3 regions of the Paenibacillus sp. CMM36 genome follow, and region 3 is predicted to be linked to each of the others. Evidence: riboswitches for the same ligand, from Rfam matches in the RefSeq annotation. Region 3 holds a riboswitch; each other region holds the start of a gene.
What was found. A riboswitch is a leader RNA that binds a small molecule or an ion and turns the genes downstream of it on or off. The one in region 3 is predicted to bind glycine.
Positions count from the first base shown of each region.

Region 1 (6,807 bases), on a different contig from region 3:
ACTCAGGCATTGCCCGCATCACCGGTCACAATCCTTCGATATAGTGCTATTGTAGCACAAAAAAAAGCGATTTCAACATTTTTTATTCTGTTTCGACAAAAAACATTTTATATCAAGACCCTTTTGCCTAATTTGCAAGTAAAGCGTTACCTTATGTGGTCGTACGTTCAATGAGGCTGTACTCTAGCGAATGAAGCTCCATTTGGCGTCCAATCAGCTGGGGGGAAAGCATGAAAAAAGCATTTTGTGCTTGAGCCATGATAGGATTTTGAATCGTTGTAATCCCCAACGTATGCGACAGCTCCGTGTTATCAAACCCAACAATCGCCAGATCTCCCGGTACGTTCAGCCGTTGTCTGCGTGCTTCGCAGAGAATGCCCACAGCTACATAATCGTTAGCACATAAAATAGCCTCTGGGAATTCCCCCCGATGCTGTAACAAATCCCGTACGACCTGTTCGCCATCACGGATATTATAAATTGAAGAGTGATTCCAGTGTTGCAACACTGGCAGATTGTGCTCACTCATGATCTGTTCATAGGCTCGTTGTCTGCTATGGGTATTGATGCTGCTCGGACGGCCAAAAGCATTGGCTATACGAGTATAGCCTTTTTGTATCAAATGCTTTAGTGCTAGCATGTAACCTTCATATTGATCCATTGCCACGGAGCGAATATCGGTATGCTCCATTCGTTGCCAGGCCACGATTGGGCCATATTTACAATAGGTACTCAAAAAATCAGTGTCATTCACGCAGGAAATGATGACCAGCGCGTCGACTCTTTTTCTTTTTAAATCTTCAAAAGCTTGAAGCTCTTTCTTTTTGTCTTCTCCCGAAGTATAAATAATGGTCTGGAATTCATATTGTCCGGCGATTTCTACAAAGCTGTCCAGAAAAGCAAGAACAATTTCATTAATCGTTGAAGTGATGATACCAATCTGAAGCGTCTGACCCTTGGATAGGGAAATGGCATTCCGATTAGGAACATAATCTAATTCCTGCATGATTTTCAAAATCTTAGCTCTTGTTTCATGACTGACATGGGGGGACTGATTTAATACTCTGGATACCGTAGCCTTGGAAAAGCCCGCCAGTTTTGCAATTTGATCAAGATTCGACATGGTGCTTCTCCTCACATAAGAAAAAAATACTTGACATGAAACGCGTTACAACAATTAGGATGCTTATGAGGGCATTACATCTATTTTAAAGCATCTGTCAATGCATTTCAAAGGAGAACGGTTACCGTTAGGTATGGATTCACATTTGCAGCATTTGATGGGATTACTTAGGCCAAAGTAAAAATCTTATATACGGAAAGAGGTCTTTATACCATGACGAAGATGCTAAAAGGATTTCCGAAAAACTTCTTGTGGGGCGGGGCAACTGCAGCCAACCAATTGGAAGGTGCTTTTGACGTAGATGGAAAAGGCTTGTCCAGCGCAGACATGATTGCTTATGTACCCAAAGCGGAACGTAAGAACGATCACGCTATAGAGATTTCGTCCGAGCGACTCGAAGACATTTTGGCAGGCAAAGTCAATGCCCGTTTCCCAAAACGTGAAGGTGTGGACTTTTACCACCACTACAAAGAAGATATTGCATTGTTCGCTGAAATGGGCTTTAAAGTATTTCGTATGTCCATCCACTGGTCGCGGATTTTCCCGAATGGCTATGATCACGAACCGAATGAAGCAGGATTGCAATTCTACGACAATGTATTTGATGAGCTGCGCAAATATAATATTGAGCCCTTGGTAACATTGTCACATTATGAAACACCGCTAGGTCTGACTCAGAAGTATAATGGCTGGCTGGGTCGTGAAGTCATACAGCATTACGTCAATTATGCCGAAACGGTGTTTACACGCTATAAGGATAAAGTAAAATACTGGCTGACCTTTAATGAAATCAATGTAATGACCATGAGTCCGTTCACCGGTGGCGGTGTGGTTATTGACCGTGTAGAAAACAAACAACAAGCGATATATCAAGCATTGCATCATCAATTTGTAGCTAGTGCACTGGCAACCAAACGGGGACATGAGATCATCCCGGGTGCTCAGATCGGCTGTATGTTGGCACGTATAGAAAGCTATCCACATACGTGTAACCCAGCGGATATACTGAAAGCCCAGCATGAAAATCAGATGAACCTATTCTTTACGGATGTGCATGCCCGTGGGGAATATTCCAACTATATGAATCGTTATTTTGTAGAAAATAATATTGTGATCCAGACAGAACCCGGCGATGCCGAAATTTTGAAAAATAATACGGTTGATTTTATCTCATTTAGCTACTACATGACCTTGACCGTATCGGCAGGTCCAGAAGGCGAGAAAGCAGCAGGAAACCTGATTGGCGGCGTGAAAAATCCGTATCTGCAGTCCTCCGACTGGGGATGGCAGATCGATCCGATCGGCCTGCGTGTTACACTGAATACGTTTTATGATCGCTATCAAAAGCCGCTGTTCATCGTGGAAAATGGCTTGGGTGCATATGATAAGGTGGAAGAGGACGGCTCTGTGCATGACACGTATCGCATTGATTACTTGCGTCAGCATATTGTCCAAATGAAGGAAGCGATTGCTGACGGTGTTGATCTGATTGGTTACACCAGCTGGGGCCCTATCGACCTCGTGAGCATGTCTACTTCCGAAATGTCCAAGCGCTACGGATTTATTTACGTTGATCTGGATGATGACGGTAACGGAACGCTCAAACGCTCCAAAAAAGACTCTTTTAACTGGTATAAAAATGTGATAGCAACCAATGGTGAAGAATTGTAATTTCATATCGTCTCGGGCGGGTATAGCAGAGGACATCCTAAGGATGCAATCTGCTGTACCCGCTTTTTTGATAGACATAATAATATTTCAGAGGGCTTCACAAACTTTTCACTTGTAATAAGCTGAAAGTTTTCTGTATAATGAATAAAAATTTCATATGTCTGGTTGATGTTTGCGGGAGATGGAACGAAAGTTCCGACCGAAGGGGCAAAACTCTCAGGTGCTTAGGCTGTTTACAGCCACAAGCGGGGACCGTAAACGGACAGAACTCTGGAGAGACCCTTAATTGGGCGCCGAAGGTGCACCGCAGAGAACATCTGCTTAAACTCTCAGGCAAAAGGACAGAGACGCGAATAACCTGTGACAGGGAATGCCCTAGGCTTTTTTATGAGCTATTAGAGGCAGAAACCTGCACAAGATGGTTGTATTTTTTCGTGCCTTTAACCTCTCCAGGAGTCGAATCAGCTGATTTGACTCTTTTTTGTTTTCTAATATGCTGGAGGAGCGGGTTGAAATGAATTTGGTACATGTGTTAGAAGCGATTAGCAGTTGGATATGGGGGGCGCCTCTCATCATTCTTGTCATGGGAACGGGGTTGTGGCTGACCATACGTCTGAAAATGTTGCAGGTATTCCGCCTGCCCCTGGCGATCAAGCTGATCGGTAAGGCCCCGAATGAAGGCAGCGGGGATGTAAGTAGTTTTGCGGCTTTGAGTACGGCGCTAGCGGCTACAGTTGGCACAGGAAGTATTGTCGGCGTAGCGACAGCCATTAAGCTGGGCGGGCCGGGTGCCTTGTTCTGGATGGTCGTTGCAGCCTTTTTTGGGATGGCGACGAAATATGCGGAAGGTGTACTTGCGGTAAAATACCGGGTGAAGGATCGGAATGGACAATTTTCCGGCGGCCCGATGTATTATATTGAGAAAGGTCTGGGACGCCGTTTTAAACCGCTGGCGATGCTGTTTGCTTTTTCGGGCATGCTGGTAGCGTTGTTCGGGATTGGAACGTTTCCACAGGTCAAAGCGATTGTATCTTCGACGGAAAACAGTTTTGGTGTTCCGCCCATTGTAACGGCACTGATTATTGCTATCCTCACAGGACTGGTTACTATTGGAGGACTCAAAAGTATTGCCAAGGTATCGACGAAGGTCGTTCCTTTTAAAACAGGCTTGTACGTACTGATCTGTCTCATCGTACTGATTCGGTTTGCTGACCAGCTTCCTGCCGCAATTGCGCTGGTGCTCCATTCGGCATTTTCAACTACATCGGCAACGGGCGGATTTGCCGGAGCTACGATTATGCTGGCGATGCGAAGTGGGGTAGCCAGAGGTATTTTTGCCAATGAGGCCGGATTGGGAAGCGCACCGATTGCAGCCGCAGCTGCCAAAACCAAATGGCCTGCGGAACAAGGGCTGATTTCCATGACAGGCGTGTTTATTGATACGATGGTTATTTGTGTGATGACCGGGTTGACGCTACTGGTTAGCGGTGTGTGGAGCGGGCCTACCGATGCGGGCCTGATGACTCAGCAAGCATTTTCCAGCGCATTCCCGCTGGGGGCAGAACTGCTCACAATTATTCTGATTATGTTCGCGTTCACCACCATGCTCGGCTGGAACTATTACGGGGAACGCTGTGTTGAATACTTGCTTGGCGTCAAGTGGATTAAGCCATACCGTTATCTGTTCATTCTACTCGTTGGCGGGGGCGCGTTCATTAAACTGGATGCGATTTGGCTGCTGGCAGATATCTTTAACGCAATGATGGCTTTCCCGAACCTGATTGCACTGCTCGGCTTATCAGGCATTGTCGTTGCAGAAACCCGAACCTATATGGATTCTCTGAATTCTAGTAAGAAAAAGGGCATTCTTGCAGGTGCCAGTGTAGGGGCAGCTATTCAAGTAGAAGAAAAGGGACAAACAGTTAATTCATAAATTCCAAAAGGGAGTGCCTTCAGCCATCACAGGCTTGAGGACACTCCTTTTTGAATGTTATAACGATGCACGCAAAATAGCTAAAATATCTTCCTGTTTCAGCTTTTTATAATTACCGAAGCCTCCATATTCCATTTCACGGGCTGCAATGGTTGCGATTTTTTCCAATTGCTCATCATTAATATTGTAACCGGCCAGGGTGGAAGGGGCACCGAGACTTGTCCAGAATGCACTAAGACGGTCAATACCCTCCAAAGCGATTTCTCTATCTGTTTTATCTACGGTGTCTAAGTCAAACATGCTGAGCATCAGCCGTTTCATGCGTGCAGCATCCTGATCCACCGTATGTCTCATCCAGTTGGGGAATAGGATCGCCAGACCGCCAGCATGAGGAATATCATATACAGCAGATAATGCATGTTCAATCGTATGCGAAGCCCAGTCCCCGAAGTAGCCCATTTGCAGTGTTCCGTTAAGAGCAATCGTTCCGGCATATAAAATCGTTTCGCGATGCTCGTAGTTGTGCAAATCCTCCAACAGCTTAGGTGCAGTTTCGATTACGGTTTGCAGCACGGAAAAGCACATACGATCTTGCAACGGTGTATTTTTAACATTGTGAAAATACTGTTCAAATACATGGCTCATCATATCCACCATGCCATATACCGTCTGATCACGTGGCACAGAGAAGGTGTTTTTTGGGTCCAGAATCGAGAATTTCGGATGCGTCACCGCGCTGCCCCATACGTATTTTTCGTTTGTTTCCCAGTTGGTGATAACAGAATCTGGATTCATTTCTGAACCGGTAGCGGCGAGTGTGAGGATGGTACCGAATGGCAGAGCCTGGGTAGGCATGTGCTTTTTATTGATAATATCCCACACATCGCCGTCATATTCAGCCCCTGCTGCGATGGCTTTGGTGCAATCAATAACGCTTCCGCCGCCTACTGCAAGTAAGAAGTCGATGTTTTCATTTCGGCAAATGTCGATGCCCTTCTTAACGGTGGACAAGCGCGGATTCGGCTCTACGCCGGACAATTCATGAATGTTAAGATGTAGCGGCTCTAACGCGTTTAATACCTGGTCATACAGACCATTTCGCTTGACACTTCCGCCTCCGTATATCAGTAAAATATTTTTGCCGTAATTCAGCAGCTCCTGCTGCAGTTCTTCAATTTGATTGTCTCCAAATATTAATTTGGTGGGGTTATAATATGTGAATTTGTTCATCTGGAAAGTTCCCCTCAGTTCATAGTTCATGTTCAAATCGTAAATCGCTTAACCTGATTGCCTGTTGAATACCTAACTTTACCATGTAAGCTATTTGAAATGACGATTAACTATTATACATGAAATGAATAAGGGAATTCAAATAAATCTAATCTTTGACCGCTCCGGCGGCAAGATCGGAAATAAACTGGCGGCTAATGAAAAGAAATAAAATTATAAGTGGCAGTACAGCAAGCAGGGTGCCCGCAATGACCATCGCATAATCCGTATTGTATATCCCGTTTAATTGGGACAGTGCAATCTGGAGTGTGAATTTACGCTCATCCGTTAAGACGATTAACGGCCATAAATAATCATTCCAGGCTCCTATAAAGGTAAACGCGCCGAGAAAAGCGAACGCAGGACGTAGAATAGGCAGTGCTACATTCAAGTACAGCCGAAAAAAGCTGCATCCGTCCATCCGCCCCGCATCCAGCAGCTCCTTTGGAATGGATTCTTCCGCATATTGACGAATCCAGAAAATGCCGAAGGCATTTACCATCCCCGGGATAATAAGCGCTTTGAACGTACCTACCCATCCAAAGGTGGCCATCATGACAAAGGAGGGGACAAGCGAAAGTTGTGAAGGGACCATCATTGTAGCTAGCAGAACGATAAATAGCACTTTTTTGCCCGGAAAATCAAACTTGGCGAATGCGAAACCTGCCAGCGAATCGAAAAACAGAACCAATAAGGTAACAGAACCGGCTACAAAAAGGGTATTAAAAAAGGCTCCGGCAAAATTAATCTGCTGCAATACTCTCGTTATGTTATCCAAGAAGTGGCCGCCAAACCACAATTGCGGTGGAAA
Region 1 covers NZ_JBSEDY010000005.1:62,627-69,433, reverse strand. Annotated here, with positions in the region: gene ACWA2B_RS12310 (LacI family DNA-binding transcriptional regulator) at 152-1,123, opposite strand; gene ACWA2B_RS12305 (glycoside hydrolase family 1 protein) at 1,337-2,794, shown strand; glycine riboswitch at 2,960-3,036, shown strand; glycine riboswitch at 3,055-3,149, shown strand; gene ACWA2B_RS12300 (alanine/glycine:cation symporter family protein) at 3,309-4,727, shown strand; gene ACWA2B_RS12295 (iron-containing alcohol dehydrogenase) at 4,785-5,957, opposite strand; gene ACWA2B_RS12290 (carbohydrate ABC transporter permease) at 6,106-6,807, opposite strand, start outside.
Region 1: it holds a riboswitch for glycine, as region 3 does, so the genes downstream of both, ACWA2B_RS12300 (alanine/glycine:cation symporter family protein) here and sdaAB (L-serine ammonia-lyase, iron-sulfur-dependent subunit beta) in region 3, are expected to answer to the same signal.

Region 2 (6,807 bases), on a different contig from region 3:
CTCCATGTCCTGACCGGGCTGAACGACGTGTTCCTGCTGATGGTCATCAGGATGATTGAGTGTAATATGCTGGATAAATTGACGCAGGCGATCACTCTCCTCCTGCGTCAGCAGCGGGCTGATCTTAAGATAGCGATCTGGTTCAAGCGGTAGCTCTACTGTCGAAATGATCAGATCATAATCCTCCTTGGGGATCCGCGCCGCCTCGTACCATGAGGCCCTATCCACAATTTTGATCTGTGGCAGCTCTTTGGCGAGCCTTGTTGCCAGAAGTCTGGATGAACCAATGCCGCTCGTGCAGACTACGATGGCCCGCACCTCCCGCCGCAATTGTCGCAGCCGCTCCAGCGAAGCGCCGAAATGCATGACGAGAAATCCGATCTCTTCATCAGGGACTTTCATTTCTGTCATGTCCGCCGCAGCCTTTTTCACTGAGTCGAATAAGCTGCTGTAATCCTTGCGGATTTGCTGAAGGAGGGGATTACGAATCGACTTGCCTTCCTTCAAACGTTTGAATACCGGAGCCATATGGGCAATCAGTCCTTCACGCAGAACACGGTCCTCTTCCAATGGCGTGCCTGTTTCTTCCTCCACACGACGAATCAACTCATGAACCGACTCCAGCAGTACAAGATCATCGAGCGGCAGCAGCCGGGTAGAATGATCCTCGGCATCACGGAACAGCAGCCTGAAATAAGATCGTTCCGGGTCCGGAAAGTTAATATCCAGCGCCGCTGACAATTCTGCGCATATGCGTTCTACCATAGCTGTACGCAGCATGATATTCTCATCCGAATCTGTTTTTAAATAGGAGAGAAGAGGATCCATAACATACCCGAGTCGTAGACGTGCCAGCGAAACGCAAATCTGAATCAGCAACTCCATATATTTGCTTTCCACCATGTTTTCCAGCCACTTTTCATGGGGCTGCCAGAGGGCCTTTTCCACGATCAGCAAGTTCCCTCTGCCAATCATCTCCAGCAATTTGTCGGAGACACGAGTCACAGAACGAACCTCTCCCTGGCTGGAAAACAGATCAGATTCATCCAAATGTTCGAGGGCCAGCTCGGAAATCGCCCGTCTTTTGTCTATCTCCCGTCCGGTAATCTCGACACCATATCCCCGTCTGCGGACAAGCACGAGCCCTCGATCTCCGATCCAGTCTTGTAATTCGTCCAGATCATGACTGACCGTAGTTACCGTGACTTTCAGATCTGAAGCCAGCGCCAGCAGCTTGATCGGCTCCCGTGTATCCAGCAGCATGCAGAGAACCACGATCTTTCTCTCCTCAGCCGAATATTCGTCTGGATTCGTATACAGCAATTGCTTTCGCAGGCATACAAGCTGAGCTGGGTCTGCATCTATACAGATACCAATCCCTGACTTTTTCTCCAGCTTCACCTCATGAGTTGCCAGCCAATGCTCGACTGCGCCCAGTTCCCGATGAACCGTCCTTGTGCTGACATTGATCTTCGTGGCAATTTCCCCGGCAGTAACCTCTTTGGACTGCTCCAGAAGATATTCCACGATGTCACGTTGTCGTTTCGTAATATTCATAAGCGCATACCGTTCCTTCCCAAGCTCATCCCTCCAGCAGGAGACGTACACTGCATACAGTCCGCCTGACTATGACGGGGATTAAGAATCGGATTTCAGACGTTCAACCAGCGCTTCGTATTCAGGACTCTTCAGAAAATTGTCAATGGAAATGTGTTCAGCATTCGGGACTACTGTTTTAGCCCGGTCTGTCAACGTTTTTTGCGTAATGACAATATCCGCATCCTGTGGAATTTCACTGATTGCCGTATTCGTAACTGTTACGCCTACGCCCGCCTGCTTCATTTTTTTGCGTAAAATCGAGGCACCCATCGCGCTTGAACCCATACCTGCATCACAGGAAAAGACAATCTTGTTCACTTCGGATTTATCCTTGAGCGTTCGATCTGCGACAATCTCGGCAGCACGATCAGATTCGTGGTTATCTTCCATTACAGTGGCGTTAGCACTGGCACTCTTGCTTTGATTTTTCATATCTTTCAGGCGAGATGCAGCTTCCTCCAGCCCCTCTTCTTGTTGCTTACCTGTCTTGAGTAACACTGCTGCAACAGCAAAGGATACGACCGCAGCAGCGATCACCCCGCTCAGCATTGGCAAATATCCACCTTTTGGCGTCATTAGAAAATAGGCGATGATACTACCCGGTGAAGGAGCAGCAACCAGTCCGGCACCTGTCAACATGAAACAGAAGGTTCCCACAACACCGCCAGCTATAGCTGCAAGAATCAGAATCGGCTTCATCAAAATATAAGGGAAATAAATTTCATGAATCCCGCCGAAAAAATGAATGATGACTGCGCCAGGAGCTGACGACTTCGCAGAGCCTTTGCCGAACAGACAGTAGGCCAGCAAAATACCAAGCCCCGGCCCAGGGTTGGATTCCAGCATGAACAGTACGGATTTGCCTGTTCTTGCAGCTTCCTCCAACGCAATCGGACTCAATACTCCGTGATTCAGCGCGTTGTTTAAAAATAATACTTTTCCGGGCTCAATAATGAGGTTGACAAGCGGCAATAGCCCCGCGTTCACGAGGAACTGTACCCCTGCCGACAACACTTGACTGATCATTTGTACAACCGGGCCGATCGCCACATGGGCAAGCAGTGCTAGAATGGCACCGATAATCCCGGCCGAAAAATTATTGACCAGCATTTCAAAGCCTGATCTGACTTTGCCTTCAATGGCCTTGTCGAACTTCTTCAATATCCACGCAGCCAGCGGACCAGCTACCATCGCGCCCAGGAACATCGGGATATCGGCTCCTACTATGACACCCATCGTCATGATGGCACCGATCACACCTCCACGCTGTCCGTGAATCATCGTGCCCCCTGTATAACCAATCAGCAGCGGCAACAAATAATTTTTCATCGGATCAACCAACTGTGCAAAACCTTCGTTCGGGAACCATCCGGTCGGAATAAAGAGTGCCGTAATCAACCCCCACGCAATAAAGGCTCCCATATTGGGCATAACCATACCGCTAAGAAAACGGCCAAAACGCTGTACGGCGACACGAGTGCCTCCTTTTGAACTTGGCTTTGCGTCCAATGTACTCATATTCAAATCCTCCTTGTAGGTAAGCATCACTACCTTTTCTTAAAATTCATACTAAATGACAGCGCTATCTTCATCAACGAAATGAAAACGTACTTTCGTCATGAACGTTGATGACAACATTTAAATTTAAATTATCCAGGAAGATATTATACCTGCATAATTCTTCTTAATATGACCTGTAGCTATAGAAATTAGTCGAAAAACCGCGCTGGATTATGTATGATTCCTATATGGGGACAACCCACTATATCAGAACAACACACGTAATTACGTTTTCATAAAAAAGACAAAAAAATAGCCGCTACGTCAAATCATAGCGACTATTTTATACAAAAATCGAGCAAACTAACGATGCTCTTATTCAATTAAAAATCAATATAAAATTCCGAATAACACGCTATTATTTCATGCTGCATTGCTCTATTTATTACTCCGAAATCAACTGCTCATACTGATCCGCCGACAGTAGTTTGCCCAATGATTCCTCCACATCTTTATCCATCTCTACTTCTACCATCCAACCTTTGTCATATGGAGATTCATTCACTAGCTCAGGTGTACCTTCCAGCGCTTCATTCACTTTTAATATGGTTCCCGTCACCGGAGCAAAAAGGTCGGATACCGTCTTCACCGATTCAATCGTACCGATCTCCGCTCCCTGCTCAATCGTTACTCCCGCCTCAGGTAATTCTACAAAAACAATATCACCCAGTTGGTGCTGTGCAAAGTCTGTAATACCAATCCGCACCGTTCCATTCTCTGTCCGCTGAACCCACTCATGTTCGTCTGTATACCAAAGTTGCTGCTTCACTTCACCCATTCTGTTCCCCTCACTTCCATATGAATAAAATCGCATTTGCTCACCTGTATTAGACAGGTTAAGATTATGACAATAAGAACACTCATGTCAATAATACTAACAAAAATACTTCATATTACCTCCTATAGTGCTCTATATAAAAATATAATAATTTATAACAAACGCTTACATATCCTTATTTATATATTAAATGTTTTTTCTATTGTTTTTGATGACATTTTTATTGACATTTTGAATGAATTTGCGTATTAATGGGTTATAGCAAATACTTTGGGAAACACCCGACAACTGCAAACGCGGATGAACGCAGAGGGAGAGACTGCCAAAAAGATTCGCATAGCTGTTGCCGCTTGTGAGACAGTTGTGCACGCGAATCGGATCAAGTTGTTATCTGCAAAGCCAGGTAATATACTGCTGATCCCGAAGGTAGCGCCGAAGGAGTAAGCCTGCATTGCAGGTGAATCTCTCAGGCAAAAGGACCTCTGCCGGACGCATCTCTGGAGAGCATTCGCTATTGGAGCGGATCACCCAAGAGGAAACCCGGTACATACCGGGGTAACTTTCTGGTATCAAGGACAGAGCTGAAAAAAGAGTATAGACTGCTGTCTATACGTTTTTTTCGGCCTGTCTTTTTTGTTTAGCCGATTACACCGGATAGGAGTGGAAACATGACTAATTTGCGAAAAACACCGCTATATTCATCCTACGGGACGCAGTCTGGGGTTCGTTGTATTGACTTTGGAGGCTGGGAGCTCCCCGTTCAGTTTAGCGGCATTCAAAAGGAGCATGAGGCCGTCCGGCAACGTGCGGGTTTATTCGATGTATCGCATATGGGTGAGTTTTTGGTTGAAGGCAAAGAGGCCGAAGCTTTTCTACAAAGGGTGACCACGAATGATGTCAGCCAGTTGGAACCAGGTCAGGCACAATATTCACTCCTGTGTTACCCCGATGGAGGTGTAGTAGACGACCTGCTTGTTTACTGCAAAGGACCGGAACGCTACATGCTCGTTGTGAACGCCTCCAACATTGATAAGGATTGGGATTGGTTACTTCGTCATGTGCCTGCATCCGTTCACATGGAGAATGTGTCTGATGCAATAGCATTGCTGGCATTGCAGGGACCGGAAGCAGCACGTATTGCCGCAGCCGTGGCAGATACGGATATTACGAATCTGGCATCTTTCCACTTTCATGAGAACGTGCCATTGTTCGGAGCAAAAGCACTCGTCTCACGAACCGGATATACGGGCGAAGACGGTTTTGAATTTTACGTACCTGCCGCGGAAGCACCCGCCGTATGGGAGGGTTTGCTTCGTTCCGGTGAGTCGTATGGGCTGATTCCCGCTGGACTTGGTGCTCGGGATACACTACGCTTTGAGGCTCGGTTGCCGCTATACGGACAGGAGTTATCTGCCACAATTTCACCACTCGAAGCCGGTCTGGGTTTCTTCGTCAAGCTGAATAAAGGAGATTTTATCGGTAGAGAAGCACTTCAGCGTCAAAAAGAACAAGGGGTTCCTCGTAAATTGATCGGGCTAGAAATGATGGACCGCGGTATCCCACGCGCCCATTATCCGGTATTCGCAGAAGGACAACACATCGGTGAGGTCACAACGGGGACTCAGTCGCCCTCCTTGAAGCGTAATCTGGGCCTCGCCTTGGTGGACAGTCGTTTTAGCGCCCTCTCCACACCACTGGAGGTTGAGATTCGTGGCAAACGCCTGCGTGCCGAGGTGGTGGCAGCCCCCTTTTATAAGCGCCCACGCTGATCTTAAACTCTCCTTATTTCTATAAAGCAAACATGTCAGATATGTATTTCCGGGTTTTCATCTCACACTTTTTTATTAGCTCATTTACGGATTTAAAATTTTGCTTTTCGAAAGGAGCCAGAACCTATGAAGCAGCATCGTTATCTCCCTATGACTGAACAGGATCAAACCGAAATGCTGCGTGTGGTCGGTGTATCATCCATTGATGATTTATTCAGTGACATTCCAGAGGCCATTCGATATCAAGGGGAACTCCCTCTTTCTTCTCGACTCGATGAGAAAGCCTTAACCCGTCACTTGACCGAGCTGGCCGGACACAATGCCAATACAGACACACATGCCAGCTTTCTTGGCGCAGGAATTTATGATCATCATATTCCGTCCGTCATCCAGCACATCACTTCACGCTCAGAATTCTACACTGCCTACACCCCCTATCAGCCGGAAGTAAGCCAAGGCGAGCTACAAGCCATTTTCGAGTTTCAATCGTATATTTGCGAATTGACGGGCATGGCTGTAGCTAATGCCAGCATGTACGACGGAGCGACTGCACTGGCGGAAGCGGGCTCACTGTCCGCCGCAGCTACCCGCCGTAAACAGCTTATCGTATCGAGGTCCGTCCATCCAGAGGCACGTCAGGTATTGGCAACCTATGCACGCGGATTGAATTTGGACATCGTGGAGATCGGCTGTTCGGACGGTGTAACGGATGCTGATGCGTTAGCGGCGGCCGTATCGGAACAGACCGCGGCTGTTTTGGTCCAAAGCCCCAACTTTTTCGGAGCCGTGGAAAATCTACAGCCGATGGCTGACCTCATCCATGCACACAAAGGTCTTTTGGTCGTCAGTGCCAACCCACTGGCACTTGGCTTGCTGGAGACACCCGGCAAACAGGGCGCGGATATTGTGGTAGGAGACGCGCAGCCACTTGGCATCTCCTCTTCTCTCGGCGGTCCGACCTGTGGATACTTTGCCGTTTCTCAGGCACATATGCGCCGTATCCCCGGCCGTATTGTGGGTCAGACCACTGATCGCAATGGTAAACGCGGCTTCGTGCTGACCTTGCAAGCGCGCGAACAGCATATCCGCCGCGAAAAGGCC
Region 2 covers NZ_JBSEDY010000007.1:141,477-148,283, reverse strand. Annotated here, with positions in the region: gene ACWA2B_RS15765 (BglG family transcription antiterminator) at 1-1,557, opposite strand, end outside; gene ACWA2B_RS15760 (PTS mannitol transporter subunit IICB) at 1,639-3,117, opposite strand; gene gcvH (glycine cleavage system protein GcvH) at 3,545-3,937, opposite strand; glycine riboswitch at 4,330-4,429, shown strand; gene gcvT (glycine cleavage system aminomethyltransferase GcvT) at 4,606-5,706, shown strand; gene gcvPA (aminomethyl-transferring glycine dehydrogenase subunit GcvPA) at 5,833-6,807, shown strand, end outside.
Region 2: it holds a riboswitch for glycine, as region 3 does, so the genes downstream of both, gcvT (glycine cleavage system aminomethyltransferase GcvT) here and sdaAB (L-serine ammonia-lyase, iron-sulfur-dependent subunit beta) in region 3, are expected to answer to the same signal.

Region 3 (6,807 bases):
TAGTGATGGGACAACCTCAAATGTAACCGTAAGCACGGATTGGAAAAGTGATAACACAGCTATTGCTACTGTGTATAATGGTACAGTTTCGGCCAAGGCTGAAGGGGAAGCCACCGTGGTTGCGACCTATAAAGATAAGATACAATCGGTTCAGGTACATGTAACGAAAAAGGTTAAGGCGCTGACATCTAGTGTACAAAGCCTGAACTTGCGTTCAAGCGGTACAGGACAGGTTGATTTGACAGCGACATACAGTGATAATACAACAGCTCAGGTTTCGGGTGATGCTACTTGGACCTCGGATAATCAAAAGATTGCAACTGTAGTTAACGGTTTGGTTACCGCTCAGGGAGCAGGTACAGCCAATATTAAGGCCGTATATGGTCAGCAGACCGTAACCATTGCTGTACAGGTAGAGCAAGTTAAACGTCTTGATGTCAGTTCATCAGAGGTTTCTCTTTTGCTGAAGGATACTGAGAAGGTTAAACTTTCAGCGACGTTCCCGGATGGATCGGTACAGGACGTGACAGAGTCCGCTGAGTGGAGCTCCAGCAATGCAGCTGTGGCGGATGTACTGAAGGGCACCATTACCGGTTACAGCGCAGGAAAGGCGACAATTACAGGTAAATATGGTACGATGTCCGCTACGATTTCGGTGGATGTCGATCAAACGAATAAGCTGAAAGCCAGCGAATCCAATATTTTTCTCCGTCTGGATGAATCTAAAAAAATACAAGTTTCTGCCGTTTATCCGGATGGGACGGTAACGGATATCACAGATAAAGCTGCTTGGGCATCAAGCGATGAAAAAATTGCAACGGTGAATAAAGGAACGATTATGGCCATCGGTGCGGGTTCGGCAACGGTGACCGCTAAGTATGGAGATAAGACCGTTTCGATCAAGACAGATGTCGAAACCTCTAGATTTCTGGATTTGAGCGAGGACAAGCTGAGCTTGAATGCCAAGGAATCCAAAAAGCTCAAGCTGACCGCAACGTACGTAACAGGTACGGAAGAAGATATCACAAGTAAGGCAGAGTGGAAGTCCAGCAATGAAGATATCGCTTTTGTCAGCGCGGGGGAAGTCACAGGTTATAAAACAGGTGAGGCTACCATCACCGCTTCTTATGGCGGCAAGACAGTTACAGCTACGGTATCCGTAAATGTACCCGGGGATCTGTCTCTGTCCTCCAAAACGGCAACAATTGATATTAATGAGGACTATACTGCAACTTTGACGGCTACTTATGCGGATGGGCGTAAGGAAGATGTAACACAGGATGCAGAATGGGCTTCAAGCGCGGAAGATATTACCTCTGTGTCCAAAGGAACGATTACGGGTAAATCTGCTGGTAAAGCGGTTATTACAGCGACCTATAATGGCAAAAAACTAACAATTAACGTACAAGTGGGCCTTGTAGACCGTCTGGAAACAGACTCGCGTGTAATTGCGCTTGGTGCTCAGGAAACGAAGCAGCTGAAAGTAACAGGAGTTAAGAGTGGTGGTACAAAAACAGATGTAACCAAGGATGCCACCTGGACAACTAGCAATGTAAAAGTGGTTGAAGTTAGCGAAGGTTTGATCAAAGCGAATGGTAGTGGTAAGGCAACTGTGACTGCTTCATATGGCAAGCAAAACATTACGTTTACGGTAGAAGTGGACGTAGCGCAAAAGATTGAAGCGGATGCAATCGCGCTATCGCTCAAATCTGGAGATCAAAAAACCATCGCGATTGTGGTTAAATCGAGCGATGGTAAAGAAAAGGATGTTACAACCCAAGCTGAATGGAAAACGTCCAATTATAAGGTAGCCACTGTTAAAAAGGGTCAGGTTACCGCGGTCAGCTACGGTAAAGCTAACATTCAGGCGAAGTTCGGCGGGAAGATAATCAGCGTACCTGTAGATGTTGATACGCTTAAATATTTGCAAACAGACGAAGTCGCCTTGAATTTGAAGGCAGGACAGCTGGCTAAGGTTACGGCTACAGCCACGTATAAGGATGAGTCGGAGAAGGATGTTTCCAAACCGGCTGTCTGGTCCTCGTCCAGAATTATTGTGGCGACCGTCAAAGACGGTAACATTAAGGCACAGGGCAAGGGCAAAGCAGTAATTACTGTGAAATATGCAGGTAAAATGACGAAGATACAGGTAACCGTTCAGTAATCTGTAACCCGACTAAAAAGAAAAAGAGCAAGCATACGTCCAGCGACGATATGCTTGCTCTTTTCTTTATAAGGGCGAATTCTCTTTCCCTAGGACAATGTAGGGGAGAGGTAGTCGCCTTGTTTTATAGAGGAAAAGTAATTGGTTTAAAGCTTAGAAATTACGACTTATTCTTCTTGATTGATGCGTTGCGTGTAAGTGATTCGGTCAAACGCTTGCCAGTCGGCGTCTGAGCCAAGCCGCCTTTGGCGGTCTCGCGGTGCTTCGACGGCATCGCGCTGCCGACTTCAAGCATCACGTCAATGACTTCGTCAGACGGAATAGCGCTGCGCACACCCGCCAAAGCCATGTCCGCTGCGGCAAGCGCAGTCACGGCTCCCAGGCCGTTGCGCACGATGCACGGAATCTCCACGAGTCCGGCGACGGGGTCGCAGATTAGGCCGAGCGTGTTCTTAAGAGCGAGGCCTACGGCGTGAACAGCCTGTTCAGGCGTACCACCGCGTAGCTCGACCATAGCGCCAGCGGCCATCCCGATAGCTGAGCCAATCTCAGCCTGACAGCCTCCCTCCGCGCCAGAAATGAAGGAGTTGTTGGCGATCACGTAGCCAATGGCTCCAGCGGCGAATAGGCCGTTCACCATATGCTCATCATCCCAGCCGAACCGTTCCTGCGCACTGATGAACACACCAGGGATAACCCCACATGAGCCTGCGGTAGGAGTGGCGACAATGCGACCCATGGATGCATTAACCTCCGACACGGAGAGGGCATAAGCCATGGCGAGCGCAGAGGCATCACCGGAGCAGGTTTCCCCTGACCGCAGATACTCGGCCAGGCGCTTGCCGTCGCCGCCCGTCAATCCACTGCGGGATACGGTGTCTTGTGTCTGACCGCGATGAACGGCTTCCTTCATGACTTCATAATAATCAGACATTTGTCGAAAGATTTCTTCCTCCGTTGTATTCGTTTCTTGTACCTGCTCTTGAATCATCAAGCGGCCAATCGTGGTGGATTCTTCAGCGCATAAAGCGCTGATCTCATGCAGATGGCTAAACCGCATCGGATTCAGCTCCTTTTTTCAAATTAATCATCTTAATTTCATACATATGAGGTAAAGAACGCAGTTCCGCAATCAGTTCAGCTGGAGCAGAACTGTCCGTTTCAATGGCGGTGAGTGCTTCACCATCCCGGCCTTTGCGATCTACGTGCATATAGGCAATGTTAATGTGGGCCGCGCCCAGCGCTGAAGTTATTGCGCCCAATGTACCGGGCTTATCCGAGTGGAGAAGCACCAGCGTAGGCAGCTCCCCGGTCAGATTGACCCGGAATTCGTTGAGTTGCTGGACATGGATGCTGCCGCCGCCGATGGAGGAGCCCAGCAGTGTGCGCTGATCCTCGCCCTTCCACAACTCGAAACGGACGGTGTTCGGATGAGGAGCGGGGAGTCCACTGACGGCGAATTCCACGGTCATCCCGGCTTGCTCGGCCCATTGCTCGGCATCTGGAATCCGGTGATCGTCCGTATCGTAATTAAGCAGTCCTGCGATGAGCGCCAGATCCGTACCGTGTCCTTTATACGTATCGGCAAAGGAGCCGTACAGTGTCATACGGGCACGGTCAGGCTGCGCCCCGAGCCAGTGCCGGGCAACGCGTGCGAGTCGCACCGCGCCTGCGGTGTGTGAACTGGAAGGTCCGGTCATGGCCGGGCCGATAATAGAAAATACATCTTTGAAACGCATGGTGTGGCCCCCTGTATGTTCTAATACCATACTATATGGTATTTCCGCGTCTTTGCGCGGTTATGACGGTTCCTAATGCTGACGCACAATGTGAGCACAAAAAAGGACAGGATAAGGAAGTTTCCCTTATCTCTGTCCTCGTTACCTGAGAGTTTCGTGCGGTGTTCTTACCGCCTTACCCCTTGGGTGGCTTGCGCTCTCTCCAGAGTTGCGTCAGATGACGATACATGGACCTGAGAGATTATCCGCCAGCCGGGTGCTGGCGTCTTGCTCCTTCGGTGCCGCCAGAGTGTAAGCCCCCTGGACAGACTCTCCCGTCATCTTCATTCGCGTATACCGTTCTACATGTCTTTCTTAGCGTAATGTATGACGTGCTCGGTGTCAATCACAGGGTTTAATTTTTACATAAACAGGTGCATTTCCAATAAAAAAGATTAAAGTTTACATAATTATGGATGAAATCAGGAAGGAATTAGAAGATTGGCGGCTAATCTGATAGAGGACAAGTACATTTATGGAAATCATAGGAGGGATATTGACGTATGGTAAAAGGCTTGCGGTTCACAGGTTCACGCTTAAAAGGGATGCTGCATCTAGCAGCGATCGCATCACTGCTGATCGGGATCTTCGTTCCGTTCGGTCAGGTCAAGGCAGAGGGAGCATTGACAGTAGCCGAAGCACTTCAGGGCCAAAGCAGTGGAGGTACGGTGACGGTAGAAGGTTATATCGTCGGACATGCTACCGGATCGAAAACGGCTAACTTTTCTTCTCCGTTTGCGAATGATTTTAACGTACTGATTGCCGACCAGGCCAATGAACGTAGCACGTCTAATCTATTGGATGTGCAGCTGACATCTGCGTACAGAGGGCAATTTGGGTTAACAGGTCATCCTGGACTGGTCGGCAGCAAAATTCGCGTGACAGGTACGCTTGGTGCCTACAATAATTTTGGTGGAGTAAAAAGTCCAAGCGCTGTGGAACTGGTGAGTGGAAGCGAGCCGGGGGAACCAGGTGAACCTGGCGAACCTGAACCTGGCAACCCGGGTCAACCCGGTACTACATTGCCGGATGGAAAAGGCAAAAAGGTGCTGTTCGATAATACGCACGCACAGACGGCTGGTGCAGCAGATTGGGTCATTGAAGGCGCCTTCTCCGACTTTGCCAATGGATTACGTAATGTAGGCTTTACTGTGGATCAATTGAACCGCCCTATTCCTTTTACTTATGGAGAACAGGCCATAACCTATGATAAGCTGCGCCAATATGATGTGTTCATTATTGGTGAAGCGAATGTTGCCTTTAAGGCATCCGAGCAGGCTGCCCTGCTGCAATACGTGAATAACGGAGGGAGCGTCTTCTTCATCTCCGATCATTATAATGCAGATCGTAACAAAAACCGTTGGGATTCCTCCGAGGTTATGAATGGCTACCGTCGTGGAGCCTATACTAATCCGGCCAAAGGCATGACTGCAGAAGAGGCTGCATCACCGGCAATGCAAGGATTAACAAGCTCCGATTGGCTGGCGGCCAACTTTGGCGTTCGTTTCCGTTACAATGCGCTCGGTGATGTGAATGCTACCGACATTGTAGCCGCAGATCAATCTTTCGGTATTACCAAGGGTGTGCGCTCGATTGCCATGCATGCAGGATCTACGCTGGCTATTATTGATCCTACCAAGGCTAAAGGCATTGCTTATATCCCTTCAGGCACGAAAAAATGGGGGAATGCGGTAGATCAGGGGGTTTATAACGGCGGGGGCCGTGCGGAAGGACCTTATGCCGCTATCTCCAAGGTAGGCCAAGGCAAGGCGGCATTCATCGGTGATTCTTCCCCTGTAGAAGATGCTACACCGAAATATGTGCGTGAGGAAAACGGACAGTCGAAGAAGACATATGATGGCTTCAAAGAAGTGGATGATTCAACCTTCCTGGTGCAAACGGTTCAATGGCTTGCATGGAAGCAGGACTACACGAAATTGTCTGATGTGGCAGGTTTGACTCTGGATCAACCAACGAAGCTTCTGCCATTCGAAGAGCCTGCGGCGTCCACGGAACCACATCCTGAGCCTTGGTCTGCTCCGGCAGCAGGCTACAAATGGTACGATCCTAGAACATTCAAGTCTGGCTCCTATGGAGCGGCTTCGTAAATTATATTGTCAGGAGCTCAATGTGAGCTTGGGTTAGTTAGTCGTTTGATCCCTGCTGAGGGATCAGGCGACTTTTTTTGTGATGAAAATTAACCTGTGGTTGGTTATTTCATTACATTTTGTGCCAGAAAGGCCGCACTATTGCTGGATCATTGATTTTTTAAATGATGTTGATAGCATAATCTTAATTGATATATCCATATACTGGTGATAGGATGTATTCAAATTATTCCGACAAAAACGGTATGTAATGTTCATGAGAGGTTTTAAACATCAAACATGGTGAGAATAAGCGGGACAAGACCATGGAGAATGGAGGAAGCGCGCATTGAATACCGAACCTGTGTTGGAAATTAAAGGATTATCCGTATCTTTTCGCATCCAGGATCAATATCACCCCGCAGTCGACCATCTGGATCTGACGGTCAACCCCAATGAAGTGCTGGCTGTAGTCGGAGAATCCGGCTGTGGCAAAAGCGCGTTAGCGCTTTCGATCCCGCAACTGCATGACATGGAACGCACGCGTGTAGAGGGGGAGGTCTTTTTTAAAGGAACGGACTTGAACCGTCTTTCCTCAGGGCAAATGAATAAAATCCGCGGAGCGGGAATTGGCATGATCTTTCAGGACCCGTTGACAGCACTCAACCCGTTGATGAGCATTGGCAAGCAGATTGAGGAAAATCTCGATTATCATACGTCACTATCTACGAAGCAAAAAAGGGAACGTGTGCTGGAGCTGCTGGAAAGTGTAGATATA
Region 3 covers NZ_JBSEDY010000003.1:12,999-19,805, forward strand. Annotated here, with positions in the region: gene ACWA2B_RS07430 (Ig-like domain-containing protein) at 1-2,164, shown strand, start outside; gene sdaAA (L-serine ammonia-lyase, iron-sulfur-dependent, subunit alpha) at 2,325-3,224, opposite strand; gene sdaAB (L-serine ammonia-lyase, iron-sulfur-dependent subunit beta) at 3,214-3,903, opposite strand; glycine riboswitch at 4,115-4,230, opposite strand; gene ACWA2B_RS07445 (DUF6359 domain-containing protein) at 4,446-6,050, shown strand; gene ACWA2B_RS07450 (ABC transporter ATP-binding protein) at 6,379-6,807, shown strand, end outside.